3 regions of the Nocardia sp. NPDC056064 genome follow, and region 1 is predicted to be linked to each of the others. Evidence: riboswitches for the same ligand, from Rfam matches in the RefSeq annotation. Region 1 holds a riboswitch; each other region holds the start of a gene.
The links. Region 1 has a riboswitch for cobalamin ahead of ACFC06_RS01220 (hypothetical protein). Riboswitches for the same ligand answer to the same signal wherever they lie in the genome.

Region 1 (9,882 bases):
TCGCCGGGTTCGACGTCGTGGTTCATCGCCTGGATCGAGCCGGACTTCAGCGACAGCAACTCGGTGCTCGCACCGGCCTCTTCGACCGCCGCACGCGGCTGGACGAGCTCGACCTGTTCCACTCCGTCGGTGGCGAGGATGGCGACGGTCTTTCCGGTCAGCGGATGCTGGGGCATGGGTTTCCTCCTGGGTCGGGGTCTGCCAGGCGCATACCCGCTCCCGCCCGCCGAAACAGCTCCGGTGATTGAGGGCGGGGGACCCGGGTAGGGCGAGGGGGACAGTGTTACCCAGCGATGGAGGTAGGTGGACTCATGACATCCATGGATCCAGATCCCGCACGGACCCCCGATCTCGAGCCGGGCGGCGGGGTGCGGCCCGGGGCCACGCCGCCGGAAACGGCGCAGACCTCCGGGTTGTCCGCACCCGAACCGCGCACGAGCACCCGGTTCCCGCCGACCGGGATCGGCGCGATCGCGGTGGTGGCGCTGCTCATGGCGGTATTGATCGCCGCCGCGATCGGGGTTCTGGCCGCGCTGTGAGTGCTGCGCCCTACTGCTGCCCGGGGTCGACGGTGAAGTCGGAGCGGTCGGTGCCGGCGGGCCGGTCGGGCCGGAAGGAGACGACCGGGTAGCCGTGTTCGGGGTCGGTGCCGATCTGGGCGCGGACCCGGTAGACCTGCTCGACGAGCTCGGCGGTGATCACCTCGGCGGGCGTGCCCAGCGCGACGACCTGTCCCCGGTCCAGGATCAGCAGCCGGTCGCAGAACATGGCGGCCAGATTGAGGTCGTGCAGCGCGATGTAGCTGGTGACCGGTAGGGCCGCGACCAGGGCGAGGATGTCGAGCTGGTGGCGGATGTCGAGATGATTGGTCGGCTCGTCGAGCAGCAGTTCGCGGGGCCGCTGGGCCAGGGCGCGGGCGATCTGGGTGCGCTGGCGTTCCCCACCGGACAGGGTGTGCCAGCGATCGCCCGCCTTGTGCGTCATGCCGGTGTGGGCCAGGGCCTCGCGCACCGCCTCGGCATCGGCACCGGCGTCACCGCCGAAGACACCGCGATGTGGGATGCGCCCGAGCGCGACCACGTCCGCGACGGTGATGTCGACCTCGGTGTCGGCGTGCTGGTCGACCACCGCGACCCGGCGCGCGATCCGGTTGCGGCGCAGGGTCGCGAGGTCGATGTCGTCGAGCAGCACCCGGCCGCTGTCGGGGCGCGCGATCCCGCTGAGCAGCCGCAGCAGTGAGGATTTGCCCGAACCGTTGGGCCCGAGCAGGCCGATGGTCTCCCCGGCCACCGGCTCGACGGTGATCCCGTCGAGGATCAGCTGACCGCCGCGCGTCCAGCGCAGCTTCTCCGAACGCAGGGTCATGCCATGGCCCGATTCCGCAGCAGCAACACGATGAAGGCGGGCACCCCGATCAGCGCGGTCGCCACGCCGACGGGAATCTCGGTGGGCGCGAACACCGTCCGGGCCACCACATCGACCCACACCGTGAACACCGCCCCCGCGACCACGGCGGCGGGCAACAGCCTGCTGTGCCGGGGTCCCACCACGAAGCGTGCCGCGTGCGGCAGCACCAGTCCCACGAAACCGATCGCCCCGGCCGCGCTGACCAGCGCCGCCGTGGTGAGCGCGGTGACGGCGAGCAGCAGCGCGCGCGTGGCCCGCACCGGAATGCCGAGCGCGGCCGCCGAGGACGCGCCGAAGGTGAACGCGTCCAGCGCGGCCGCGCGGCTCAGGCAGATCACCAGACCGACGGCGGTCACCGTGGCGCACACGGCCACATCGGCCCAGTCCGCGCCGGCCAGCGAGCCCAGCAGCCAGAACAGCACCCCGCGGGTCTGCTCGGCATCGGCGCTGGAGACCACGATGAACGAGGTGAGCGCGGAGAACAGCTGGGTCCCGGCCACCCCCGCCAGCACGATCCGCGCGGTGCCCCCGCCCGCGGCGGCGGCCAGCACGAGGACCAGCGCGAACGCGGCCACCGCGCCACCGAAGGCCCCGGCGGCCAGGGAGATCGACCCGGCGCCGAGCCCGAGGACCGCGACCAGCACCGCCCCCGTCGACGCGCCCGAGGAGATGCCGAGCACGAAGGGGTCGGCGAGCGGATTGCGCAGCACCGACTGCAGGATGGTCCCGCACAGCGCCAGTCCCGCCCCGCACACGGCGGCCAGCAGGGTCCGCGGCAGGCGCAGCTCCCACACGATGCCGTCCTTGATCCGGCTCACCCCGGCCTCACCGAACCCGAGATGCTCGCCGACGACGGCGTAGACCTCGCCCACCGACAGGTTCGCCGGGCCGATGGTCAGCGCGACCGCGATCGAGCAGACCAGCAGGACACAGCCGGCCACCAGCGCGAGCGCCATCACGGCGGTGCCGCGCCGCGGTGCGAGCCCGGTCAGCGGACCGGTCCCCACTGGGCCAGCGCGGCGGCGAGTTTCTCCACGCCGTCCACGGTGCGCAGCGACGGATTCAAATCGGCACCGTTGACCACGACGAAGCGCTGCTCCCGCACGGCCGTGAGCTGCGAGGTCACCGGATGCGCGCGCAGGAAGGCGATCTTGCTGTCGAGGGCGTCGCCTTCGATGGTGCGCCTGCTCAGGTCGGCCAGCACCAGCACCGACGGGTCCCGGTCGGCGACGGCCTCCCAGCTGACCTGCGGCCACTCGTCGGTGGTGTCGGCGAAGATGTTGCGCGCGCCGACCGCGGCGGTGATGATCCCCGAGGACCCGCAGCATCCGGCCATGTACGGGGTGTTCAGGTCGGAGAACCAGTAGGCGATGGAGGTGTCGGCGTGTGTGCCCGCGGTGGCGGCGGCCGCGGCGAGCCGCTGCTGGAGCGAGGCGACCAGTGCCTCGCCCCGGTCCTCGACATCGAAGATCGCGGCGAGCTGCCGGATCTCGGTGTACACCGAGTCGATGCGCAGTGGTTCGGTGCGCGCGCCGTCGGAGTTCACGCTCACCGCCGATTTGCCGTCGCAGTCGGTGGGTGACAGATAGGTCGGCACGCCGAGCTGCTCGAACCGGTCGCGATCGGCCACGCCGCCGGGGCCGAGGGTGCCGCCGAAGGACGCGGAGACGAAGTCGGGTTCGGCGTCGAGGACCACCTCGAGGGAGGGTTTGTTGTCGGCCAGGCGCGGCACGGTCGCATTGGCCTCGGCCAGATCGGCGCGCACCGGATCGGTCCAGGTCGCGGTGCCCACCAGCCGGTCGGCCAGTCCGAGCGACAGCAGGATCTCGGTGGAGCCCTGATTCAGCGAGACCGCGCGCCGCGGTGGCGCGTCGACGGTGACCGAGCGCCCGCAGTTCTGCAGCGTCAGCGGGAAGCCGTCGGCGGAGGCGGCCTGGTCGCCGCCGGTGTCGGCGGCGCCGCAACCCGCGACCGCCAGGGTGAGAACGGACACGGCACACAGGTGCCGGAAAGCCAGGCGCATCGCGCGGGACTCCTTCATCGGGTCGGTCATCGGGTGGCCGCGAGACCGGCGGCCAGTTTCTCGATCGCGTCGATCTCGCGGATACCGGGGTCGAGCTCGGAGCCGGTCAGCACCACATAGCGCTTGTCGCGCACCGCGCGCATCCGGCTCGTCGCCGGATTCGATTCGAGGAACGCGATCTTGGTGGCCAGAGCGTCACCGTCGACCCGCTGACGGCTCAGCTCGGCGAGCACCAGGACATCGGGATCGGCGGCCACGACCGCCTCCCAGTTGATCTCGGGCCAGTCCTCGCGCTGGTCGGCGAACACATTGCGGGCCCCGGTCTCGCTGGCGTACAGCCCGGGGGCCGAGCAGCAGCCGGCCATGTACGGGGCCTCGAGCCCGGAGAACCAGAACGCCACGGTCGGCGCGGGGTCGGCGGGCGCGCCCGAGGTGGCCGCCGCGAGGCGTCCCTTCAGCTGGTCGACCAGCTGCGCGCCGCGTTCCTGCACGTCGAAGATCCGGGCCAGCTCGGTGATCTCCTGGAAGAGCGTGTCGACGGTGAGCGGCGCGGTGCGGGTGACGGTCTCGCCCTCGACCGTGGCGCCCGTGCACACCGACGGCGACTGATAGGTGGGCACGCCGAGCTGGGCGAACCGCGACCGCTCGGCCACCACCGCGGGGGTGAAGGTGTGCGCGCTCGCCGAGGTCACCAGGTCGGGCTCGGTGGCGAGCACGGTCTCGAGCGACGGGTCGTTGTCGGCGAGCCGGGGCACCTTCGCGTTGTCGGCCGCCAGGGCGGGCAGGACCGGGTCGAACCACGTCGAGGTGCCGACCATCCGGTCGGCCAGCCCGAGCGCGAGCAGGATCTCCGTGGACGCCTGATACAGCGACACCGCCCTGGTCGGTGCCTTGTCGAAGGTGACTCGCACCCCGCAGTTGTCGAGGGTGAACGGGTAGCTGGTCCGGCCGGGCAGGCTCGTCGTCGGGTCGGTGCGGGAGGCGGTGGAGTCGGTGCCGCCGCACGCGGTAGCGGCCACCAGGCAGCAGGCCGTGGCCAGCGCGGCCGGCAGCCGGCGGGATCGAGCCGTCGAATTCACGCGGGAGACCATGGTCGGTGGACCTCGTTCCGGACGGCCGGCGTGCTGTGCCGGGTGGTGGCGGACGCGGGCCGGGCGGCCTCGCGCAGCGGAATCGGCGGGCGGACGCACTGCGCGCCGGAGGACTGCACCCAGCCGTGCTCGGTGCTGGTGTGGCCGAGGACGGCGGGCTGGGCGAGGTGGGCTCGCTGCGCCCGCACGGCCGCGCGGGCGGCGTCGAGTTCGGGTGCGACGGCGTCGGTGCCCCGGGCCAGCGCCCCGGCCAGGATGCCGACCTCGGTAACCTTCTCCGCGCCAAAGGCCAGCCATGAGCGCAACCGCTCGTCGAGGGTGGCCTCCGGGGCCAGCGAGTACGGAACGTGCAGCAGCGAACACGAACTCGACACCGCCACCGATCCCGCGCTGCCCAGCAGCGAGCCCAGGGTGCTCAGCGCGGCGTCGAGATCGGTGCGCCAGAAGCCGCGGCCGTCGACCACCCCGGCCACCAGCAGTTTGCGCGTGAGCGCGGGCACCGAGGCCACCGCCTCGAGGGTCGTGCCCGCGGTGAAATCCAGTGCGACACCGTCGATGCCCATGTCGGCCAGTGCGGCCAGGGTGGCGCCGGGCGGCCCGAAGGGCACGGCCACGAGCAGCGCGGGTCTGCGGGAGGTACTGGCCAGGGCGGCGTAGGTGGTGCGCAGGTGGGCGATCTCGCGTGCGGTGAGCTCGGTGGCCAGGATCGGCTCGTCGAGCTGGACCCAGCTCGCGCCCGCGTCGGCCAGGGCGGAAAGGAGTTCCCGGTAGCGGGGGACCAGCTCGGGCAGCCGGTCGAGGGCCGCGCCCCGCGCGTGGCGCGAGAGTTTCAGGAAGGTCAGCGGGCCGATCACCACGGGCCGGGCGGGGACGCCGAGCTCGACGGCCTCGGCCAGCTCGGCCAGGAGCGCGTCCGCGTGCAGGGTGAACCGCGTCTCGGCGTCGATCTCCGGGACGAGGTGGTGGTAGCCGGTGCCGAACCACGGCGCCTGGTCGAGCGGGGCGACGGTGGCGGTGCCGCGCGCGGCGGCGAAATAGCGGTCGAGGGGGTCGGCGATGCCGAGCACCCGCGCCGGGAGCGCGCCGAAGAGGGCGGCGGTGTCGAGCATCTGATCGTGGTAGGAGAAGGTGCCGACCGGGATCGAGTCCAGGCCCGCCGCGGCCAGCACGCTCAGGTGGGCCAGGCGCAGCTCGCGCGCGGCGCTGTCGAGGCGGTCGGCGTCGATGAGGCCGGCCAGATAGTCCTCGACGGCCTGCCGCAGTTCCCGGTTCGGCCCGATCCGGGGCAGGCCGAGAACGGTCGCGGTGAACGGAGTGGGCGGGACTGCCACGGTCATCGTCTCCAGTGCGGTGCGGACGGCCGCCGGCCTGTCGGGCGGCGTCGTCCACCGAGCACCGGGAGCGACGCGAGGTCGCACGGGTCGGAGAAGCGGTCGCGCGCCCGGTCCACGAGGCGGTGGCCGCCGGACACGGCGTGTCCGGCACAGCGGGCAGGTCTTCGGACTCGCGGGCACCGGCCTGATTCGGCCGACCTACTGGCCGTCGCTTCCCGGGCGGGGTGCCCAGTGCGTGATGACGGCGGTCGTTCCTGCTCACCGCTGCGGGACAGTCCCGGATTCCCACCGGGTTCCCTCTGGCCGGCGGCCGGAGGTCCGGCACACCGGTTTCGACACGTCCACCGCGGGAGGTCGGACCGTCCCGGGCTGGTGAGCGTGAACCAGCTGCGCGCTCATGATAGTCCCGCCTCGACCGGGCCCGTGGGGTATCCCGGCCCGGGCGGCCGGTCGCCGGGCACGGCACCGTATGCTGTCCCGGCAGCTGGTTCGCCGGTGGCGAGGACGACGGGAGCCCCCGCGCCGCCGCCGGTGTCGACACCTGACGCAACGGGACCGTTGCGCGGTGAAGAGGGAACCCGGTGGAATTCCGGGACTGTCCCGCAGCGGTGAGCAGGAACGAAAGCCGTCATTCGCACTGGACCCATGTCCGGGAAGCGACGGCCGGTAGGTCGGCGCCCAGGGGCTCCGGTGCCCGCGAGTCCGAAGACCTGCCGCTGTGCCGGGCGCGCCGCGTCCGGTGGTCGTCGCCTCGTGGATCGGGCGCACCGCCGATCGAATCCCCGTGGGGTGCCGGGTCGGCGTGCGCGCGAAAAGGGTGGCGGCTGTTCGCCTGCAAGCCAAGGGAGTTCCGCTGTGGTCGCCTCCACCAGTGCCCAGTCCGTCAATACCCAGTCTCTCGGTGAGCTCGATCCCGAGTTGGCCGCCGCGATGGCGGGCGAGCTCGCCCGCGAGCGCGACACCCTCGAGATGATCGCTTCGGAGAACTTCGTGCCCCGCGCGGTCCTGCAGGCGCAGGGTTCCGTGTTGACCAACAAGTACGCCGAGGGCTACCCCGGCCGCCGCTACTACGGTGGCTGCGAAGCCGTGGATGTGGTCGAGACGCTGGCTCGTGATCGGGCCAAGGAACTGTTCGGTGCCGAGTTCGCCAATGTCCAGCCGCATTCGGGGGCCCAGGCCAACGTGGCGGTGTTGATGGCGTTGATGAACCCGGGGGAGACCCTGCTGGGTCTGGATCTGGCCCACGGTGGTCATCTGACCCACGGGATGCGCCTGAATTTCTCGGGCAAGCTTTATGACGTGCATTCCTACGGTGTGTCCAAGGAAGATCACCGTATCGACATGGACGAGGTGCGTGACATCGCGCTCAAGTCGAAGCCGAAGGTGATCGTGGCCGGCTGGTCGGCCTACCCGCGTCACCAGGATTTCGCGAAGTTCCGTGAGATCGCCGACGAGGTCGGTGCCTACCTGTGGGTCGACATGGCGCACTTCGCCGGTCTGGTCGCCGCGGGTCTGCACCCCTCGCCGGTGCCGTATGCCGACGTGGTGTCCTCCACCGTGCACAAGACCCTCGGCGGCCCGCGTTCGGGGTTGATTCTGGCCAAGCAGGAGTTCGCGAAGAAGCTGAACTCGGCGGTGTTCCCGGGTCAGCAGGGTGGCCCGTTGATGCATGTGATCGCGGCGAAGGCGGCGGCGTTCAAGATCGCCGCGTCGGAGGAGTTCAAGGATCGTCAGCAGCGCACGCTGTCGGGTTCGCGGATCCTGGCCGAACGCCTGACCGGTGCCGATGTCGCCGGTAAGGGTATTTCGGTGTTGACCGGTGGTACGGATGTGCATCTGGTGCTGGTGGATCTACGTAATTCCGAGCTCGATGGTCAGCAGGGCGAGGACCTGTTGCACGAGGTGGGGATCACGGTGAACCGGAACGCGGTGCCGTTCGATCCGCGTCCGCCGATGGTGACGTCGGGTCTGCGGATCGGTACCGCGGCGTTGGCGACGCGTGGTTTCGGTGATGCGGAGTTCACCGAGGTCGCCGATGTCATCGCCGCGGCGTTGGCGGGTACTTCCGATGTCGAATCCCTGCGTGGTCGGGTGTCGAAGCTGGCTCAGAGTGTCCCGCTGTACCAGGGCCTCGAAGACTGGAATCTGCTCTGAGCGGCCACGCGCCGAGCACGACGCGGGGCCGAGGAGAACAGCGATGACAAGGACCGGTTCGGGACTACCCGGGTGCGGTGGAAACAGCAGTGCCGCAGGACATTCGGTGGCCGAGAGCCTGCGTGCGCACGCGGGCCGCGGTGTGCCGTTCTCGGTGGAGTTCAACCCGCCCCGCGACAGCGCGGGCGAGGCACGCCTGTGGCGGACCGTGCGCGACTTCGAGCGCATGCACCCGGCCTTCGTGTCGATGACCTACGGTGCGGGCGGTTCCACCAAGGACCGCACGGTGCGCATCACCGGCGACCTGGCCAGGGAGACGACGCTGCTGCCCGTCGCCCACCTGACCGCGGTCGGCCACAGCGTCGCCGAACTGCGCTCGCTGGTCGGCGCCTACGCCGATTCCGGTATCCGGAATCTGCTGGTGCTGCGCGGCGACCCGCCGGGCGACCCTTTGGGGCCGTGGACCAAACACCCCGACGGCGTGGGCTACGCGGAGGAACTCGTCCGGATCGTGCGCGATCTCGGCGACTTCCACGTCGGCGTCGCGTCGTTCCCGCAGGGCCACCACCGCTCCCCGGACCTGGCCCACGACACCAGGCATCTGGTGGCGAAACTGCGTGCGGGCGCGGAGTATTCGATCACCCAGATGTTCTTCGACGTCGAACACTATCTGCGGTTGCGGGACCGGGTCGGCGCCCTGGACCCGGTCGAGGGCGCCAAGCCCATCATCCCGGAGCTGATGCCGATCACCTCGCTGCGCACGGTGGCGCGCGCCGAGGAACTCAGCGGTCGCGCGCTGCCCGCCGCGGTCATGGACCGGCTGCGCCGTGCCGCGGGCAGCGGCCCGGAACCGGATCAGGCGGCGGTCCGCGCCGAGGGCATCGCCCTGGCCACGGAGATGGCCGAACGCCTCATCCGCGAAGGCGCCCCGTGCCTGCACTTCATCACCCTCAACTTCGCCAAGGCGACCGGTGAGGTGCTGGCCAACCTGGGCTACGGCGTCACGGAGGCACCACTGGCGGTGCGGTGAATACCGGCCGGCTCGCCGCGGGTGCGCGGCGAGCCGGTCCCGGACGCGCAGGCCCGGCGGCGGGTACGGTTGCCTGCGGCTGCGCCGAACCGAGGAAGAGACCCGATGACCGACTCCCTGCTGCTGTCCCGCCGCGATCTCGAATTCCTGCTCCACGACTGGCTCGACGTCACCGCGCTGACGAGCAGGCCACGTTTCGCCGACCACGATCGCGCCACCTTCGACGCGGTACTCGACCTCAGCGAGGCGATCGCGACCAGGCACTTCGCCACCCACAACAAGAAGAGCGACGCCCAGGAACCGACCTTCGACGGTGAACGGGTGCACATCATCCCCGAGGTGGGGCAGGCGCTGAAGATCTTCACCGACGCCGGGTTGATCGGGGCCGCGATGGACTACGAGATCGGCGGCCTGCAGTTGCCCGCGGTCGTCGCCGGTGCGTGCACGGCCTGGTTCCAGGCCGCCAATGTGGGCACGGCGGCGTACCCGTTCCTGACCGTCGGCAATGCGAACCTGCTGCGGGCGCACGGCAGCGAGGAACAGATCGAGACCTTCGTGCGGCCGATGGTCGAGGGCCGTTTCTTCGGCACCATGTGTCTGTCGGAACCGCAGGCGGGGTCGTCACTGGCCGACATCACCACCCGCGCGGTGCCCCAGGACGACGGCACCTACCGGCTCACCGGCACCAAGATGTGGATCTCCGGCGGCGAACACGAGCTCTCGGACAACATCGTGCACCTGGTGCTGGCCAAGATCCCCGGCGGTCCGGCCGGCGTCAAGGGCATCTCGCTGTTCATCGTCCCCAAATTCCTGGTGGAATCCGACGGCACGCTGGGCGACCGC
Region 2 (9,882 bases), 450 kb from region 1:
CGTGTCGGCCGATGTCACCAACGAGACCCAGGGCTCCGGCGCCGCGATGGGCGAGGCCAAGGTCAAGATCAAGCCCGAGGACCCGTTCACCGAGGCGAAGTTCCTGGTGGTCGACAAGGTGCTCTACACCGAGACCGGCGGCCGTTACGTGCCCGCGGGCCCGGCGGAGAAGGTCTATGATCCGGGCGTCATCCTGGACAAGGACAAGGGCATCGCGAATGTGATCGCCAATGTGCAGAACCCGAAGGCCGAGAGCCGTGAGGTCATCGACGGCATCAACACGGTGAAGATCACCGGCACCATCGACGCCGCCGTCATCGACCCGATCGTGCCCCGCATCGGCCAGAACGCCGGCACCATGCCGATCACCCTGTGGATCCAGGACACCGCGCCGCCCGCCTCGGATTCCACCAAGCCCTCCGATGCCGCCTCCACCGGCGACGGCCCGAACCTGGTGAAGGCCGTGGTGAAGAAGGACTCCGGCGAGGTCACCGTCGGCCTGTCCAATTGGGCCAAGCCGGTCAATATCGTCAAGCCCGCGGGCTGATCGAACCGGTTACCGGACCACCACCCACACCGGTCCGGGGATCGCGGAGCCTGGCACGCAGTGCCGTCCGCGGCCCCGGACCGGTGTGTCGTGTGGGTGTCGCCCTGGGTCCGCGAATCATCAACGCACGCAGGCGCATCCGATAAGAGAATGTTCAGCGAGATGCAAGGCGCCACAAGGACTATACGTGTCGGGACGCTGGTCGGCAGGCAGCACGCATCGAACGCCGATCGACACGGAGGAAGAACAAATGACGATCGATGATCGACCTGATGAAGAGGAGCGCGAGCTCCCGCCACCACCCGGCCCCGGGGGTCGGCCTCCCGTCAACAACGTGTGGGTGTATAACGGCAGAGCCTACGACCTGAGTGACTGGATCTCCAAGCATCCCGGCGGTGAATTCTTCATCGGCCGCACGAAGAACCGCGACATCACCTCGATCATCGGTTCCTACCACCGCGATCCGGAAAAAATCGCGCGCATGATCGAGCGTTACAGTCTCGATCGCGCTGCCACCCCCGAAGACATCCATCCCAAGAACAACGCGCCCGACTTCCTGTTCAAGGAGGGCTTCAACAGCTGGGACGACACCCCGAAGTACCAGTTCGACGACAAGAACGACCTGCTGCACAAGGTCAAGGCCAGGATCAAGGAACCCGAGCTGGCCGCGCGCCTGAAGCGCATGGATCGCACGTTCGACATCGTGGTGGCTTTCCTGATCTTCGCCTACTTCGCGGTGCAGGGCCTGCGCCTGTGGGACACCAGCTGGATGCCGTTGCCGGTCTTCGTGATCGCGATGGTGCTGCTGCGCAGCTCGCTGGCCGGGTTCGGCCACTACGCGATCCATCGCGCGCAGAAGGGCTGGAACAAGTACGCGGTCAACGCCTTCGACATGAACTATGTGGCGCTGTCGTTCGTCACCGCCGACGGCCACGCGCTGCTGCACCACCCGCACACCCAGAGTGAAGTCGACATCAAGAAGAACGTCTTCACGATGATGATGCAGGTGCCGCGCCTGTACCGGGTGCCGATCCACACCGTGCACAAATTCGGTCACCTGCTGACCGGCATGATCATCCGTCTGCTCGATGTCTGCCGGCTCACCCGCAAGGTCGGCATCAAGGACATGTACGGCACCTGGGGTGGGGCGCTGCCACACTTCATCGGCTCGTTCGGCGTGCGGTTCCTGCTGGTGGCCGAGGTGGTCGTGTTCACCCTCGCCGGTGACTTCTGGGCCTGGGCGCTGCAGTTCGTGATCACGCTGTGGATCTCCACCTTCATGGTGGTGGCCAGCCACGACTTCGAGGTGCCTACCGAGGAACTGCACACCGAGACCGACGACTGGGCGGTCAACCAGCTCGAGCAGGCCTACGACCTGACCGTGGTCGGCAACAAGTACGTCGACTGCTTCCTCTCGGCCGGGCTCAGCTCGCACCGCGTGCACCACGTGCTGCCGTTCCAGCGCAGCGGCTTCGCCAACATCGCCACCGAGGACGTGGTGCGTGAGGAGGCGGCGAAGTTCGGCGTGGAATGGCTGCCCGCCAAGAGTTTCTTCGGAGATCGTTTCCCCAAGCTGTGCCGGACCTATCTGCTCGCGCCCTCGCGCGAAGCCGAGGACAACCGGTGGGGAATCGTGCGCGAGCATTGCGCACCCACAGCGCTGAAGACCTGCGTCACCTACACGGTGCAGGGCTTCACCGGCATCGGAACCGTCTGACCCTTCCCTGCCGGTTCCTGTCTGTATTCGAAAGGATTTGTGCCCGTGTCTGTTTCCATTGATGAAGGTAAGCGGCGACCCCTCGGCCTGCTGCGCACGGCCGACGTCGAGCGCGGGCACGAACTGCTACCGCCCACGCCGCCGACCACCGTCGGCGTGATCGAGGCCGTCGCCACCGGCTCGCCCGCGCTGGTGGTCGACCAGAGCGTGAACGCGGGCCGTGTCGCCGAACTGTTCAGCGATCCGGCTCAGCAGCAGCGCATTCCGCGCATCTACCAGAAGACCCGTATCGATACCCGCCACCTGGCGATCGACCCGCTCGACCCCGAGTTCCTCGACTTCAGCAGGCGCCCGGGCACCATCCGGGACCGGATGAACCTGTTCTTCGAGCACGCGGCGCCGCTGGCGGTCGACGTGGCCCGGCGCGCGGTGGCCGGGCTGGCGAACCCGGCCGAGGACATCGGTCAGCTGATCTTCGTCACCAGCACCGGCTTCATCGCCCCCGGCGTCGACGTGGCGGTGGTCAAGCAGCTCGGCCTGTCGCCGACGGTGAACCGGATGATCATCAACTTCATGGGCTGCGCGGCGGCCATGAACGGCATCCGGGCTGCCGTGGACTACGTGCGGGCGCATCCGGACAAGAAGTCGATGGTGCTGTGCATCGAGCTCAGCTCGGTCAACGCCGTGTTCGACGACGACGTCAACGATGTGATCACCCACAGCCTCTTCGGTGACGGCTGCGGCGCGGTGGTGATCGGCGCCAACCAGGTGCACCAGCCGCTGGCGCCGGGCAGCGTGGTGATCCGCGACAGCTTCAGCCACCTGTTCGACGACGCCGAGGACGGCATCGTGCTGGGCGTGAAGGACGCGGGCATCACCTGCGAACTGGCGACCAGCCTGCCCGACTACATCTACCGCGGCGTCGACCCGGTGGTGTCGGAAGTGCTGGCGCGCAACGGACTCGGCAAGGCCGACATCGATCTGTGGGCGATCCACCCCGGTGGGCCACGCATCATCGAGGAGTCGGCGCGCTCGCTGGGCCTTCCCACCGAGACCGCGGCGCCGAGCTGGGCGGTGCTCGCCGAGCACGGCAACATGCTGAGCGTGTCGCTGATCTTCGTGCTGGAGCGGATGATCCGCGACGCGCAGACCACGGCACCGATCTCGACCGGGGTGGCGTTCTCGTTCGCACCCGGTGTCACCCTCGAGGGCATCGTCTTCGATGTCATCCGCAGCTGAGAGCGTAAGTCATGCAACTGCTCCGTTTTCTCGCCGCGCTCTCGCCGGCCAGGATCGCGGCCGTGGTGGTCGCGGGTCTCGTCGCCGGTGTGGCCAACACCTACCTGGTGACGCTGATCAACGCTGTCGTCTCGCCGAAACCGCAGCCGGACAACCTGCTGCTGCGTTTCGCGGGGACCGGGCTGGTGATCCTGGTCAGCGGGGTGCTCTCGCAGGTGCTGCTGATCCGGTTGTCCCAGGAGGCGATCTACCGGCTGCGCAGTGACCTGAGCGCGGGGATCGTCGCCGCGCCGCTGGAACACCTGGAACGGCTCGGCATGCACCGGCTCATCGCCACCCTCACCGAGGATGTGCGGGCGCTGTCGCAGGCGGTCACCGCCATCCCGTCGATCTGCGTCGACGTGGCGACCATCGTCGGCTGCTTCGTGTTCCTCGCCATCGTGTCGGGCCCGATCTTCGCGGTGACGGTGGCGGGCACGCTGATCGGCATCTCGTGTGTGGAGATGGTGCTCAAGCGGGTGCGCCGGATCTACCGGGAGGCACGCGAGAACGAGGACGCGCTGCTGCGCTCGTTCCAGTCGGTCACCCTGGGGATCAAGGAACTCAAGCTGCACCGGGGCCGTCGTCGTGACTTCATGGACCGGCACCTGCTCGGTTCGGCGGGCACGCTGCGGGATCAGAACACCGACGCGGGCTCGAAGTTCTCCTACGCGCAGGGCTTCGGCCAGGCGCTGCAGCTGGCGACGATGGCGCTGATCCTGTTCGTCATCGCGGCGGCGCTGAACCTGCCGCGCGACACCATGATCGGGTACGTGCTGGTCACCACGTTCCTGGCGATGCCGATGCAGAACTTCATGCACCGCATCCCGGATCTGCTGCGCGGTGATGTGGCGCTGGCCAAGATCCGCGACATGAACCTGTCGATGGAGACGCTGCACAACGAGGATCTGCTGCCCTTCACCGAGCGTCCGGCGGCGGGGGAGGCCAAGCTGGAACTCTCGGGCGTGAGCTACGTGTATCGCTCGGAGGCGCCCTCGCCGATTCCGCCGCCACCGGGCGCGCCGCCCGGTCCGCCCGGGCTCGGTGGTCCGCCGCCGCGTCCCGGACCGCCGCCGCGCGGTGCGAAGGGACATCCCGGGCCGGGTCATCATCCGGCGCATCCGGGGGCGCGGCCTTCGGCGGGACCGGATGTCAACGGCAAGAACTGGGTCGATCACGGTGCCACGGATGTGCGGCCGGTGCCGCTGGGTCCGCCGCCCGGGCTCGACGCGGCCGAGGACAGCGGGTTCCGGCTGGGGCCGATCGACCTGGTCTTCGAGCCGGGGCAGATCACGTTCATCGTCGGTGGCAACGGCAGCGGCAAGTCGACGCTGGCCAAGTTGATCACCGGTCTGTATGTGCCACGCACGGGGTCGTTGTCGCTCAACGGGGAGAGGATCGACCACGACAACATCGAGTGGTACCGGCAGAACTCGTCGGCGGTGTTCACCGATTTCCACCTGTTCGAGGACTATCTGGGCTTCGACCGGCCCGGGATCGACGAGGAGGTCCAGCGCTACCTCGACGAACTGCAGATCGCGCACAAGGTGACCGTGCGCGACGGGCGCCTGTCGACGGTGGATCTGTCGCAGGGCCAGCGCAAACGGCTCGCCCTTCTCACCGCGCTGCTCGAAGACCGCCAGATCTACGTCTTCGACGAGTGGGCCGCCGATCAGGAGCCGCGCTTCCGTGAGGTGTTCTATCGCGAGATCCTCACGGAGCTGAAGCGGCGCGGCAAGACGGTCATCGTGATCACCCACGACGACCGCTATTTCGACTGCGCCGATCAGCTGGTGAAGCTGGACTTCGGTCTGGTCGCCGCCTAGCTCGCACGCGCCGAGCGCCGGTGCGGTTCCCGTGGGGACCGCACCGGCGCTCGTTGTGTGTCAGGCGATGTCGCGGTGGGTGGCGATCAGCTGGGTCATCGGTGGGCGGTCGGTCAGGCTGACCTCCGAGGGGGTGCGGCGCCAGCCGTCGTCGCTGGGCAGGAACTGCACCAGCCCGATGCCGGAGTCGCGGATGCCGAGCCGGTCCAGCAGGGTCGCCACCACCTGCCTGCTCATCACCGCCAGTTCGTGCGTGGAGCGGTGCCGGTGCACGCGGACACCCAGGTCGACCTGGGTGATCGCGGACAGCCCGCGGCGCTGCCAGCAGTCGAGCAGGATGCCGATCTCGGCGCCGAAGCCGCTGGCGAAGGAGATCTCGCCGAGAAAGCTCCGGGTGGCGGCGTATTCACCGCCGAGGGGCTGCACGATCTCGGCCAGCGCGGGCGCCAGGGCGGTGAGCAGGGGACGCGCGACGAGCTGGGTGACTCGCCCGCCGCCGTCGGACTCCGCGCCGCCCGCCAGTGGGCGCCGGTAGAAGCCCTTCACCAGGGCAAGCCCCGGATCGGTCAGCAGCGGAGCTACCAGCGTGGGCACGAACATCGGGTCCGGCTCGACCAGATCGGCGTCGAGGTAGACGACGATGTCGCCGGTGCACACGGCCAGCGAGCGCCACAGCACCTCGCCTTTGCCCGGGCGCGGGACGATGTCGGGCAGCGCCTCCTCGCGGGTGTAGACAGCGGCACCGGCCGCCCTGGCTCGCGCGATGGTGCGGTCGGCGGAACCCGCGTCGAGCACGATCAGTTCGTCGACCAGTCCACCGAGCAGCGGCCGGACCGAGGCGACCACTCCGGCGACTGTGTCCTCGTCGTCGAGCGCGGGCACCACCACCGAGATCCGGCGACCGGACTTACGGTCGATCAGTTCACGGACGTTCATGCCGACCAGTGAACGACACCCCGCCCGGCCCCGCCACCGATCACCGCGGATCCTGTGACCGGAGCCAACCGATCCCGGTCGCCGTGGTGGTGTCGACAGGTGAACGCACAGTCGCGGGCGGGCGGGTTCGTCTCCGGAGACCGATCGGAATCCGGGGACACGAGTACCCTGACGAACGGAAAAGCCTGGTGCGGATCACCGGCCGGTGGGGTCGACGGAGGTAGGGCATGAGCGCGGCGACGGTGGTCGAGGTGACCAAGGGGTCCAAGACGGATCTGGGGGAGCGGCGGTACACGATCCGGCTCGACCTCGCCGAGCCCGCCGGGGCGGTGGACGTGTCGGCGGTGCTGGTGACCGCCGACGGTGTGGTCCGCTCCGACGCCGATTTCGTGTTCTTCAACAATCCCGTCGCGCCGGGGGTGCGGATGGAGTCCGACGCGGTGGTGTCGGTGGATCTGGCGGCGCTCCCGGCCGACATCCACCGGGTCGTGATCGCGGGCAGTACCGAGGCGCAGGGCATCCGGTTCGGTGAGGTGCGCGGTCTGCGGGTCACCGTCGCGGGCGCGGGCGAGTCCATGACCTTCACGCCGCCGGATCTGACGAGCGAGACGGTATTGCAGGCGGTGGCGCTGTACCGGCGGGGCGAGGGGTGGCGGCTCGACGCGATCGGGCAGGGCTACAGCGCGGGGCTCGCGGCCTTCGCGACCGAGCACGGGATCGTCGTCGACGAGGAGCCCGCCGAGGACCCGGCACCTGTGCGGCCCGTCGCGGCGCCCGCGCCTGCGCCGGCGGCACCGCAGGTGGATCTGCGCAAGGTCGACGTGGTCCTCACCAAGGACTCACCCGACCGCCGCGCCAGCATCGACCTGCGCAAGGGTGACCCCGGGTACGTCCTCACCGTCGGTCTCGAATGGGACGGCCGCGGTGCGCATTACGCGCCCGACGGGCAGGTCACCCGCTACGGCACCGGCGATCTGGACGTGTACTTCTTCTGCCGCAACGAGATCACCGGTGACTACGTGGTGATCAGCGGCGAGAAAGGTCATCAGGGCGACCTGGCCGTGTGGCCGTTCCTGCACCACCAGGGCGATTCCCGCGGCCCCGGCGCGAACAACCGGCCCGCCACCGAACAGGTGGTCGTGCGCCCGACCGAGAACGGTGACCTGCTGCTCAACGTCTACCAGTCCGTCGACAACGGCGCCGGCGCCATCGACACCTTCGGCCGTCCCCGGGTGCGCGTGCGTTACGGCCGCCCCGGGCCCGACGGGCTGCCGGGCGCCGACGCCGACCAGATCACCGTGCTGATCGGCAACGGCAAGAACTCCTTCTGGGCCACCGTCGCCCACATCGACGTGCGCGAGGGCATCCTCACCGTCGACGGCACCACCCGCTACAGCCGCGCCTTCAGCGAACGCATGCCCGTGCTCGACACCACCGGCGCCTGGGTCCGTTCGGCCAAGAACGGGCCGGTCGGGCGCAGCAAGGGCAAGAACGGTCTCGGCCTTACCCGGTACGCGGGAACCTGCCCCGATCCTCGCTGATCGGACAATTCGACCAGCCGACCCGACCATCCGGTTTCCGATCTTGGTACAGTCCCCGAGCCGTGGTGTTCGGGAAATCGGTGCGAAACCGATGCGGCCCTCGCCACTGTGATCGGGAGCGACTGATCGATCCGGGCGGCCGATGCCGTCCGGGGCCACTGGGGCATGCCCTGGGAAGGCTGATCCGTCGCGCGCCATCCCGTCAGCCAGGAGACCGGCCACGGCCACGCAGTACCCATTCCACGAGGACCTGGAAGGCCGTCATCTTGACCCCCTCTGTTGTCGCGCGCCTGCGTACCGGCGCGCTGATCGCCTGCGCGATCGTCGTCGCCGGGTGCGGTGCCCCACCCGCACCGGCCACCACCGGCGCGAATGCCGTCACCCGTGCCAACTGCGGCCTCGATGTCGCCGTCGGCTCCCCACCGCAGCGCATCTACGCCGCCTACCAGCCCTCGATCGAGATCGCGCACGCCCTCGGCGTCACCGACCGGCTCGTGCAGACGGCGTTCCTCGATGCGGCCGTGCTGCCCGAATACCGTGACGCGCAGGCGAAGTCGGACTACGTCGAGAAGCTGCCCAGCCGTGACGAACTGCTGGCGAAGAAGCCGGATTTCGTGCTCTCGGGCTACAACGGCGTCTTCGCGGCCTCCGCGCAGAACAGCGTGGGCACCCGCGGCAGCCTGCACGAGCTGGGTGTGCGGACCTGGGTGCTGAGCCCGCTGTGCCCGAGCGCGGACGGACTGGCCGACGAGGCGATCGACCCGAAGACCGTGCGTTTCGACAATGTGTACGCCGACCTGCGTGATCTGGGCGCGCTGTGGGGTGTCGACGAGCGCGCCGAAGAAGTGGTCACACAGCTGACCGCGCGGATCGCGGCGGTGCGCGCCAAGGTCGCCGACGCCGCCCGGCCACGGGTCGCGGTCCTCACGCCCAAGGACGACGGGTCCTACACCGTCGCGGGCGGGATCGACTTCGTCACCCAGATCATCGAGGCGGCGGGCGGGGTGAACGCCTTCGCCGATCTCACCGAGCGCCGCAATGTGCCGATCAGCGCGGAAGCCCTCATCGCCGCCGATCCCGACATCATCCTGACCAGCCAGTGCTGCAAGGCCACCTATACCCGCGCCGACGCGCAGCCGCAGGTCGACAAGATCGTCGGCAACCCGGCGTTCGCGAACCTGACCGCCGTGCGGGCCGGTGCGGTGCACCCGTTCCTGTTCGCGGACCGGGCCGCCGGTGTCCGGATCGCGCACGCGACCGAACTGGTCGCCGAACTGATCCACCCCGAGCTGTTCGGCCGGTGACCCGCACCGCCCGCGGCACCGGCCTGCTCCTGGCCGGTGCCGCGCTCACCGCTGTCTGCGTGGCCTCGGTGCTGATCGGCACGCACCCGCTCGCCCTCGACGACGCGATCGCGGCGTTCACCGACTTCCGTGGCACCGACACCGACCGCATCGTGCGCTACATCCGGATGCCGAGAACGGTGGCGGGCCTGCTCGCGGGGGTGGCGCTCGCGCTGGCCGGCGTGGTGATGCAGGGCCTGACCCGCAACCCACTCGCGGGCCCCGGACTGCTCGGTGTCAACGCCGGTGCCTCGCTGGCCATCGTGCTCGCCATGGGCACGCTGGGCGTGGCCACCACCTCGGGGTTCATCTGGTTCGCCTTCCTCGGCGCCGCGGTGGCCGCCGCGTTCGTCTACACCCTGGGATCGCTGGGCTTCGGTGGGGCGACGCCGGTGAAGCTGGCGCTGGCCGGTGCCGCGTGCACCGCGCTGTGCGCCTCGATCACCACGGCCATCACGCTGCTGGACCGGACCACCTTCGACAACTTCCGGTTCTGGGTGGTCGGGTCGCTGGCTCGCGCCGAGGCCGAATCGGTCTGGGCGGTCGTGCCTTTCATCGCGGCGGGCGCGGTCCTCGCCCTGGGGGTAGCGCGGCCGTTGAACGCCATCGCCATCGGCGACGACATGGCCCGCACGCTCGGCACGCGGCTGGTCGCCGTGCGCGTCACCGGGGCGGGCGCGGTGGTGCTGCTGGC
Region 3 (9,882 bases), 1.8 Mb from region 1:
ACCGGGTGTTGGAACGGGACATCCGGCGCTTGGGAACAGCCACGGCTACTTCTCCTCTGTGTTTTCGCTGACCACGTGGGCATCGTTTGCCACGGGAGCGGATCGGTCTGGGGTGGTGGAACCCTCGGCGGGGTCGCCGGTGCCGGGCGTCTCGGTGGCGAAACTCGCCAACTTCGCCCAGCGAGGGTCCAGTATCTCATGCCCATGATCGGAACCCGCAATCGCCATCCGCACACCGCACTCGGGGCACAGGCCCCCGCAGTCCGGGGCGCACAGCGGCTGCAGCGGAAGCTCCAGCCCGATGGCGTCGAGGATCACCGGCTCGAGGTCGATGAGGTCGTCTTCCATGCGGTAGACCTCGTCGTCCTCGGTCGTCTGCTCGGTGGTGCTGTCCGGATACGCGAACAGCTCCGTCAGACGAATCTCCACCCGGTCGTCGAACGGTTCGAGGCAGCGCGAGCACTCCCCCACCGTCGGCGCGGACGCCGTGCCGGTGACCAGCACACCCTCCGAGACGGCCTGCAACTGCAGGTCGAGTTCCACCGCGGCCTCGGCCGGGATGGCGATCAGGTCGAGACCCAGCCGCTCGTGGTCGGTGACAGTGCGACGCAACTCCCGCATGGTCCCCGGCCTGCGGCCGAGACTGCGGACGTCCAGCACGAAACCCGCGTCGGACACAGGGCCGTTGGCCTTGCGTGGACGCGCGGATGAACCGGAACCGGCGGACATCACTGACTCACTAACCGTCGAGGGGATGATGGGCAACCACTCAACAGTACGGCAGGACCCCGGCCGAACTCAAAACGCGCGGTGCGCTCAGCGCCGGTGCTCGGCGGCGTATTCCGGGTAGTCCCCGGCGGGCGCACCGCGCATGTGCCTGCGGCCGCGGGTGATGGTGCGCCGGGTCGTGCCGAGCGTCTCCTCCAGTTCGGCCAGTCGGCCGTCGAGATCGCCCATCCGCTCGTCGACGTAGTCGTCGCATTCGGCGCGGACCCGGTCGGCCTCGGCCTGGGCGTCGTCGATGAGCCGGGCCGATTCGACGTGCGCGGCCCGCACCACCTCGGTCTGCGACACCAGGCGGGCCTGCTCGGCCTGGCCGTCGGCGACCGAGCGCTCGTAGGACGCCTTACCGGACTCGATGGCCCGGTCGGCGTCGATCTGGGCGCGGCCGGTGAGTTCGTCGTATTCGGCGTTGCCGTCGGCGATCACCTGCTCGGCCTCGGCCTGGGCGGTGCTGACCAGCCGGTCGGCGTGCGCGGTAGCCTCGGCGACCATCCGGTCGGCGTGCGCCTTGGCGTCGGCCAGGATGCGGTCGGCCTCGGTGCGGGCCGCCTCGACGGTGGTGCGGGCCTGCTCGTCGGCCGCGGTGACGGTGGCCTCGGCCCCGGCGCGGGCGTCGCCGACGATCTTGTCGCGGTGATCAAGGACGTCCTGGGCGTCGTCGAGCTCGCCGGGCAGGGCGTCGCGGACATCGTCGAGCAGTTCGAGGACGTCACCGCGCGGCACGATGCAGCTGCGGGTCGGCGGGATGCCGCGCGCCTCTTCGACGATGGCGACCAGTTCGTCGAGTGCTTCGAATACGCGATACATGCTCACTACCCTCCTGCGGACTCACGGCGAAACCACTACCGCCGCCGCCCAGTCTGCCCGTCGCGGGCGCCTGTGCCGAATGTCGTCGCGGTGTGTCGCGACAGTGTCCTAGATCGCACGGATATCAAGTGGAGTGAAGCCCTCCACTTCGGCTACCATCGGTGGGCACGACAACGCTGTCGCCGGGAAGTTCCACACGCTTTTCGCTGTTGTTCCTCTCGACGTCTGTTCATCGCGATCGGAGTCGAACCATGACCGTCCTGGAAACACCGAGACCTTCGGTGCTGCACGTCGCGGGCATGTTCACCCCCTTCGCCAACCCGCTGCCGCTGGTCGTCGCACCGGTTCCGGTGCGCCCGCGGGTGGACCGGACCCTGCGCTATCTGCGCGGCGACCGCGCCCTGCCGCAGCTCATCCGCTTCGCGCTGGTCGGCGGGTTCAGCAATATCGCCTATGTGCTGCTGTTCTTCGCCATGGTCGGCGTGGGGCCGCTGATCGCCAATGTCGTCGGCTCGATCGTGAGCACCGTGCTCGCCAACGAGCTGCACCGTCAGCTCACCTTCCACGCCACCGACCGGGTCAGCTGGTTCACCGCGCAGTGGGAAGGCGGCGGCCTGGCCCTGCTCGGCCTCGGTATCACCACCGCGGGCCTGGCCGCGCTCGGCGTGTGGGCGCCCGGCCTGGGCGACACCGCGCAGGCCCTGGTGGTCCTTGGCATCACCGCCGCCGTCGGCGGCCTGCGCTTCCTGGCTCTGCGCGGCCTGTTCTAGGCGTTCTTGCGCTCGGCGATCTTCTCGAGCAGCCGCTTGTGCACGGTCGGCGGAAGCATGTCGCTGACATCGCCGCCGTAGGCCGCGACTTCCTTCACCAGCGAGCTGGACAGGAAGCTCAGCGAGGGGTTGGTGGCGATGAAGAAGGTGTCGACGCCGGCGAGCTTGTGGTTCATCTGCGCCATCTGCAGCTCGTAGCCGAAGTCGCCCGCGTCGCGCATGCCCTTCACGATCGCGCGGATGCCCTCCTGCCTGGCGAAGTCGACGGTCAGGCCCTGCCAGGAGGCGACCCGCACATTGGGCAGGTGCCGCACCGCGTCGCGCAGCAGTTCCATGCGTTCCTCGACGGTGAACATGCCCTGCTTCTTGGGGTTCACATTCACCGTGACGACCACCTCGTCGAACTGCGCGGCCGCGCGGGTGAACACATCGAGGTGACCGTTGGTGACCGGGTCGAAGGAGCCGGGGCACAGTGCTGCAGCCATGACTCAGACGCTAGCACCGAACTCGGCGAGCTCGATTCTGGTCTCCCCGTACTTGCGGGTCCTCAGCGGCGCATAGCCTGCGGGCCAGGTGATTTCGGGTGAGCGGATGGAGCGTTCCACGATCACCAGGGCCTCGGGGGCGAGCCAGCCGTTGGCGGCCAGGGCGGCGAGGTCGGCGGTGACCTCGGGGGTGCTCACGTCGTAGGGCGGGTCGGCGAAGACCACGTCGTAGCCGTCGGGTGCGGGCTGGGCCAGGACGGTGCCCACGGTACCCAGGCGCAGTTCGGCGCCGGGCAGGCCGAGCTCGGCGATATTGGCGCGCACCACCGCGGCGGCCTTGCGGTCGGATTCGACCAGCAGGGCGTGTGCGGCGCCGCGCGAGAGCGCCTCCAGGCCGAGCGCGCCCGACCCCGCGTAGAGGTCGAGCACGCGCGTGCCGTCGAGGTCGAGGCGGGCGTCGATGGCGCTGAACAGCGCCTCGCGTACCCGGTCGGAGGTGGGCCGGGTTCCGGCGGGCGGCACCTTCAGGCGCCGCCCACCGGCCGTTCCCGCGACGATGCGGGTCATTCCGACTCGCGCGCAGCCAGTTCCACCAGCAGGTCGCCGCCCTCTACCTGCTGCACCTTCGCGGTCGCGATCCGGCCGACCACGCCCGCGCGCGGCGCGGTGATGGCCGCTTCCATCTTCATCGCCTCGATGGTGCCGATGGTGTCGCCCGCGTGGATCTCGTCGCCCTCGCCCACGGCCAGGGTGACCACACCGGCGAACGGCGCCGCGATATGACCGGGGTTGTTCTTGTCGGCCTTCTCCGCCGCCGGAACTTCCGAGGCGATCGAACGGTCACGCACCGCGACCGGGCGCAACTGCCCGTTCATGATGCACATGACCGTCCGCATCCCCTTCTCGTCCGGCTCCGAGATCGCCTCCAAGCCGATGAGCAGGGTGACACCCTTCTCCAACTGCACCCGATGCTCCTCGCCCCGGCGCAGACCGTAGAAGAACTGGTTCTCCGACAGACCCGTGGTGTCGCCGTACTTCTCCCGGTGGCTCCGGAACTCCGCGGCCGGGCCGGGGAACAGCAACCGGTTGAGCGTGTCGCGACGCTCCAGCGAGGAACCGTCCAGTCCCTTCTGATCCGCCGGGCTCAGCGGCACCTCGGGCTTGGGCTCGTTACGCCCGGCCAGCGCCTTGCTGCGGAACGGTTCCGGCCAGCCACCAGCCGGAGTGCCGAGCTCCCCACGCAGGAAACCGATCACCGAATCCGGAATGTCATAGCGGCCCGGATCAGCAGCGAAGTCCTCGATCTCGACACCGGAACCCACCAGCGCCAGAGCCAGATCACCGACGACCTTCGACGAGGGCGTCACCTTGATCAGACGACCCAGCAGCCGGTCGGCTGCCGCGTACTTGGCCTCGACTTCCTCGAACCGGTCACCCAACCCCAAAGCGATCGCCTGCTGACGCAGGTTCGACAGCTGACCACCCGGAATCTCGTGCGTGTACACACGTCCGGTCGGGGCGGGCAGCCCGGACTCGAACGGCGCGTACACCTTCCGCAACGCCTCCCAATACGGCTCGAGGTCGCAGACGTTCTGCAGATTCAGGCCGGTGTCGCGCTCGGTGTGCGCGGCGGCCGCGACGATCGCCGACAGCGCAGGCTGCGACGTGGTACCCGCCATGGCCGCCGACGCACCGTCGACCGCGTCGGCACCTGCCTGCCACGCCGCCAGATAGGTCGCGAGCTGACCACCAGGGGTGTCATGGGTGTGCACATGCACGGGCAGATCGAAATTGCTACGCAGTGCCGTCACGAGCTTGGCGGCCGACGGTGCCCGCAGGAGCCCGGCCATGTCCTTGATCGCCAGCACATGTGCACCAGCGTCCACGATCTGCTCGGCGAGCTTGAGGTAGTAGTCGAGGGTGTAGAGCTGCTCGTTCGGGTCGAGCAGATCACCGGTGTAACTCAACGCGACTTCCGCGATGGCCGTACCGGTTTCGCGCACCGCGTCGATGGCCGGGCGCATCTGGTCGACATTGTTGAGCGCGTCGAAGATCCGGAAGATATCGATGCCGGTGGTCGCCGCCTCGGACACAAATGCGCGGGTCACCTGCTCCGGGTACGGCGTGTAGCCCACGGTGTTACGCCCACGCAGCAGCATCTGCAAGCAGATGTTCGGCACGGCCTCGCGCAGTGCGGCCAAACGCTCCCACGGGTCTTCGTGCAGGAACCGCAGCGCCACATCGTAAGTCGCGCCACCCCACGCCTCGATCGAGAGCAGTTCGGGAGTCAGCCGCGCGACGTGCCCGGCCACACCGAGCAGACCGTTGGTGCGCACCCGGGTCGCCAGCAGCGACTGGTGGGCGTCACGGAAGGTGGTGTCGGTGACGCCGAGCGCCTTCTGCTCCCGCAGGGCCCGGGCGAAACCGTCGGGTCCGAGGGTGAGCAGCCGCTGACGTGACCCGTCCGGCGGCGGCAGCGTCATATCGATGGCGGGCAGCTTGTCGTACGGGTACACCGTGGTGGGCCGCTCACCGTGCGGCTTGTTGACGGTCACGTCCGCGAGGTAGCTCAGGATCTTGGTGCCACGGTCGGCCGACCCGCGCGAGGTGAGCAGCTGCGGGCGCTCGTCGATGAACGAGGTGGTGACCCGGCCCGCCTGGAAATCGGGATCGTCGAGCACCGCCAGCAGGAACGGGATATTGGTCGTCACGCCACGGATGCGGAACTCGGCCAGGGCGCGGCGAGCGCGCGCGGCCGCGGCGGGCAGATCGCGGCCACGGCAGGTGAGCTTGACCAGCATGGAGTCGAAGTAGGCGCCGATCTCCGCGCCCAGGTTCGCGCCGCCGTCGAGGCGGATACCGGCGCCGCCGGGCGTGCGGTAGGCGGTGATGCGACCGGTGTCCGGGCGGAAACCGTTGGCGGAGTCCTCGGTGGTGATCCGGCACTGCAGGGCCGCGCCGCGAATCGAGACCGTCTCCTGGCTCAGGCCGAGATCGGCCAGGGTCTCCCCCGCCGCGATGCGCATCTGGGCCTGCACCAGGTCGACATCGGTGATCTCCTCGGTCACCGTGTGCTCGACCTGGATGCGCGGGTTCATCTCGATGAACACGTGGTTGCCGCGTTCGTCGAGCAGGAATTCCACCGTGCCTGCGCAGCTGTAGCCGATCTGCCGGGCGAAGGCCACGGCGTCGGCGCAGATGCGTTCGCGCAGTGCGGGGTCCAGGTTCGGCGCGGGCGCGAGCTCGATCACCTTCTGGTGGCGGCGCTGCACCGAACAGTCGCGCTCGAACAGGTGCATCACATTGCCGTGCTGGTCGGCCAGGATCTGTACCTCGATGTGGCGGGGGTTCACCACGGCCTGCTCGAGGAACACCGTCGGGTCGCCGAAGGCCGATTCGGCCTCGCGGGAGGCGGCCTCGATCGACTCGCGCAGCTGCTCGGGCGCGGCGACCCGGCGCATGCCACGGCCACCACCACCGGCGACGGCCTTGACGAAGATCGGGTACTCGAGCTCCGTCGAAGCGGCCAGCAGCTGCTCGATGTCGGCCGAGGGTTCGCTGGACTTCAGCACCGGCAGGCCCGCGGCCCGGGCGGCCTCGATCGCGGTGGCCTTGTTGCCCGCCATCTCGAGGACCTCGGCCGAGGGGCCGATGAAGGTGATGCCCTCGCGCGCGCAGGCCGCGGCCAGATCGGGATTCTCCGACAGGAAGCCGTATCCCGGGTAGATCGCGTCGGCGCCGGCCGACTTGGCCGCCTCGACGATCGCCTCGATCGAGAGGTAGGCCCGCACGGGGTGACCTTCCTCACCGATCTGATACGACTCGGCCGCCTTGAGACGGTGCACGGAGTTGCGATCCTCATACGGGAACACCGCGACCGTTCCGATGCCTAGTTCGTAGGCGGCGCGGAAGGCGCGGATAGCGATCTCGCCGCGATTGGCGACCAAGACTTTCGAGAACATTGGACTACGGTACCCGGCCCGCGAGCGGGGTCCGGCACGCAAGGTGACTTCGCCACAGTCTTCACACCGAACATCCCCCGACCTGCGAAGTCGCGGTAATCGGACCGTCACATCTCACCGCGGGAGTCCCCGGCCCGTGCGGTCGGTGGTGCGGCGGCAACGCGCAGGTCACGCCCCTGTTCGGCACGTCCGGGTGAGCAGCCGGCCCGCGACCCCCTATGCTGGTGGGTGCAGCTGGTTCGCCTGCGCGGTGGAAGAGTCGGAGCCCCGACCTCCCGCGCCGGTGTCGAAGCCCGCCGCCGGTTCCCCGGCGCCGGGTGAAGAGGGAACCCGGTGGGAATCCGGGACTGTCCCGCAGCGGTATGCAGGAACGACCGCCGTCATCACGCACTGGACTTCGTGTCCGGGAAGCGACGGCCAGTAGGTCGGTCGACACACACGACCGGTGCCCGCGAGTCCGAAGACCTGCCGACTGTGCCGGATACGCCGTATCCGGCGGCCACCGCCTCGTGGATCGGGCGCGCGGACCACCCACAGACCGAGACAGACCGTGCCCGCACGGCGTCGACGGTCCGGCGGTTGGCGTCTGCCCGCATGGTGAGGGCCGTCCGTACCGCACTGGAGAAACTTCCGTGACTGTTTCGCACACTCCTTTCACCGCAACGGTTCTCGGTCTGCCCCGGGTGGGCCCGAACCGGGAACTCAAGCGCGCGACCGAGGCCTACTGGGCGGGCCGCGCCGACGCGGACCACCTGCACACCGTCGGCCGGGAACTGCGCCGTGCCCAGCTGCTCGAGCTGCAGGCCGCGGGCCTGGACTCGGTGCCGGTGGGCACCTTCTCCTACTACGACCAGGTGCTCGACACCGCCGTGCTGCTCGGCGCGCTGCCCCCGCGCGTCGCCGGGATCGCCGACCCGCTGGACCGCTACTTCGCAGCCGCGCGCGGCACCGACACCGTCGCCCCGCTCGAGATGACCAAGTGGTTCGACACCAACTACCACTACCTGGTCCCCGAGATCGACGCCGCCACCGTCTTCTCGCTGAACCCCGGCAAGCTCCTCGCCGAGCTGGCCGAGGCGATCGAGCTCGGCGTGGCACCTCGCCCGGTGGTGGTCGGCCCGATCACCTTCCTGAAGCTGGCCAAGTCCGCCGACGGCGCGGCCCTGGACCGGCTGCCGGAGCTGATCGCCCTCTACGCCGACCTGCTCACCCAGCTCGCCGACGCGGGCGCGCAGTGGGTGCAGATCGACGAGCCGGTGCTGGTCACCGACCTCACCGACGCCGAGGTCGCCCTCGTGCGCGACACCTACACCCAGCTCTCGGCGGTGGACCGGCGCCCGGCGATCCTGGTCGCCACCTACTTCGGGCACCCCGACGCCGCCCTGGGCGCGCTGGCAGGCACCGCCGTCGAGGGTGTGGCGGTCGACTTCACCGCGGGCACCCGGGTCGCCGATCTCGCCGCGCTGCCCGCGCTGGCGAACAAGCTGGTGGTGGCGGGCGTGGTCGACGGCCGCAACATCTGGCGCACCGATCTCGACGCCGCGCTGAGCACCCTGGGCACCCTGCTGGGCAGCGCCGGGTCGGTGGCCGTGTCCAGCTCGTCCTCGCTGCTGCACGTGCCGTACTCGCTGACCCCCGAGACCGGGCTCGACGAGCGGCTGCGCTCGTGGCTGGCCTTCGGCGCCGAGAAGGTCGCCGAGGTGCGCGTGCTGGCCACCGCGCTCACCACCGGCACCGACGCCGTGGCCGCCGAACTGGCCGCCGCGCGCGACGCCGCCGAGTCGCGGCGCACCGATCCGCGCCTGCACGTCGAGCAGGTCAGGGCCCGCCTGGCCGCGCTCGACGAGAGCGACCTGAACCGCCTGCCCGCCGACGAGCGCCGCGCCCTGCAGCGCGAGCACCTCGACCTGCCGGTGCTGCCGACCACCACCATCGGCTCCTACCCGCAGACCTCGGCCATCCGCCTGGCCCGCGCCGCGCTGCGCAAGGGCGAGATCGACGAGGCCGAGTACGTGCGCCGGATGCAGGCCGAGATCGCCGAGGTGATCACCCTGCAGGAGAAGCTGGGCCTGGACGTGCTGGTGCACGGCGAGCCCGAGCGCAACGACATGGTGCAGTACTTCGCCGAGCTGCTCGACGGCTTCGCCGCCACCGAGAACGGCTGGGTGCAGTCCTACGGCACCCGCTGCGTGCGTCCGCCGATCCTGTTCGGTGACGTCTCGCGTCCCGAGCCGATGACGCTGTCGTGGATCGGTTACGCCCAGTCGCTGACCACCAAGCCGGTCAAGGGCATGCTCACCGGTCCGGTCACCATCCTGGCCTGGTCGTTCGTGCGCGACGACCAGCCGCTGGGCGAGTCGGCCCGCCAGGTGGCCCTCGCCATCCGCGACGAGACGGTGGACCTGGAGGCCCAGGGCACCCGGGTGATCCAGGTCGACGAGCCCGCCCTGCGCGAGCTGCTGCCGCTGCGCGCGGCCGACCAGCCCGCCTACCTGCAGTGGTCGGTGGACTCGTTCCGCCTGGCCACCGCCGGTGTCGCCGACACCACCCAGGTGCACACCCACCTGTGCTACTCGGAGTTCGGTGAGGTCATCTCGGCCATCGCGGGCCTGGACGCCGATGTCACCTCGATCGAGGCGGCGCGCTCGCACATGGAGGTCCTCGACGACCTGAACGCGGCGGGCTTCGCGCTCGGCGTCGGCCCGGGCGTCTACGACATCCACTCCCCGCGCGTGCCCTCGGTCGAGGAGATCACCACGTCGCTGGCGGCGGCGCTGAAAGCCGTTCCCGCCGAGCGTCTCTGGGTCAACCCGGACTGCGGCCTCAAGACCCGCGGCCCGGTGGAGGTCGAGGCGTCGCTGCGCAATCTGGTGACCGCCGCCGCGGCGCTGCGGTAGCCGGGAAACAGCTGCGGTAGCCGGGAAACACCTGGTGAATCGCGGTCCCGGGCGGGCGTTTTCCGTCCGGGACCGCGTGCGCGGCCGCGGGGCGTTTCGGTCTTCATGAGGGGGAGATCGAACCGCCCTGCGGCTCTTCGCACGTTACGCACAAGTAGTAACAGATAAAATCCCTTGC

Region 2: linked by a shared signal. The riboswitch ahead of ACFC06_RS03145 (ABC transporter substrate-binding protein) and the one ahead of ACFC06_RS01220 (hypothetical protein) in region 1 are both predicted to bind cobalamin.
Region 3: linked by a shared signal. The riboswitch ahead of metE (5-methyltetrahydropteroyltriglutamate--homocysteine S-methyltransferase) and the one ahead of ACFC06_RS01220 (hypothetical protein) in region 1 are both predicted to bind cobalamin.

What each region holds. Positions count from the first base shown of each region.
Region 1 is NZ_JBHJWO010000001.1:239,315-249,196, forward strand. Features, by position in the region: gene ACFC06_RS01190 (type 1 glutamine amidotransferase domain-containing protein) at 1-176, opposite strand, end outside; gene ACFC06_RS01195 (DUF6480 family protein) at 312-539, shown strand; gene ACFC06_RS01200 (ABC transporter ATP-binding protein) at 550-1,365, opposite strand; gene ACFC06_RS01205 (FecCD family ABC transporter permease) at 1,362-2,363, opposite strand; gene ACFC06_RS01210 (ABC transporter substrate-binding protein) at 2,396-3,430, opposite strand; gene ACFC06_RS01215 (ABC transporter substrate-binding protein) at 3,457-4,509, opposite strand; gene ACFC06_RS01220 (hypothetical protein) at 4,506-5,858, opposite strand; cobalamin riboswitch at 6,014-6,156, opposite strand; cobalamin riboswitch at 6,389-6,588, shown strand; gene glyA (serine hydroxymethyltransferase) at 6,711-8,009, shown strand; gene ACFC06_RS01230 (methylenetetrahydrofolate reductase) at 8,116-9,039, shown strand; gene ACFC06_RS01235 (acyl-CoA dehydrogenase) at 9,145-9,882, shown strand, end outside.
Region 2 is NZ_JBHJWO010000001.1:690,745-700,626, forward strand. Features, by position in the region: gene ACFC06_RS03115 (LppX_LprAFG lipoprotein) at 1-547, shown strand, start outside; gene ACFC06_RS03120 (cytochrome b5 domain-containing protein) at 798-2,264, shown strand; gene ACFC06_RS03125 (type III polyketide synthase) at 2,310-3,503, shown strand; gene ACFC06_RS03130 (ATP-binding cassette domain-containing protein) at 3,515-5,368, shown strand; gene ACFC06_RS03135 (glucosyl-3-phosphoglycerate synthase) at 5,429-6,304, opposite strand; gene ACFC06_RS03140 (TerD family protein) at 6,532-7,845, shown strand; cobalamin riboswitch at 7,873-8,083, shown strand; gene ACFC06_RS03145 (ABC transporter substrate-binding protein) at 8,112-9,149, shown strand; gene ACFC06_RS03150 (FecCD family ABC transporter permease) at 9,146-9,882, shown strand, end outside.
Region 3 is NZ_JBHJWO010000001.1:2,028,885-2,038,766, forward strand. Features, by position in the region: gene rpmF (50S ribosomal protein L32) at 1-43, opposite strand, end outside; gene ACFC06_RS09330 (DUF177 domain-containing protein) at 46-729, opposite strand; gene ACFC06_RS09335 (DivIVA domain-containing protein) at 817-1,590, opposite strand; gene ACFC06_RS09340 (GtrA family protein) at 1,842-2,360, shown strand; gene coaD (pantetheine-phosphate adenylyltransferase) at 2,357-2,845, opposite strand; gene rsmD (16S rRNA (guanine(966)-N(2))-methyltransferase RsmD) at 2,849-3,412, opposite strand; gene ACFC06_RS09355 (pyruvate carboxylase) at 3,409-6,807, opposite strand; cobalamin riboswitch at 7,091-7,295, shown strand; gene metE (5-methyltetrahydropteroyltriglutamate--homocysteine S-methyltransferase) at 7,440-9,704, shown strand.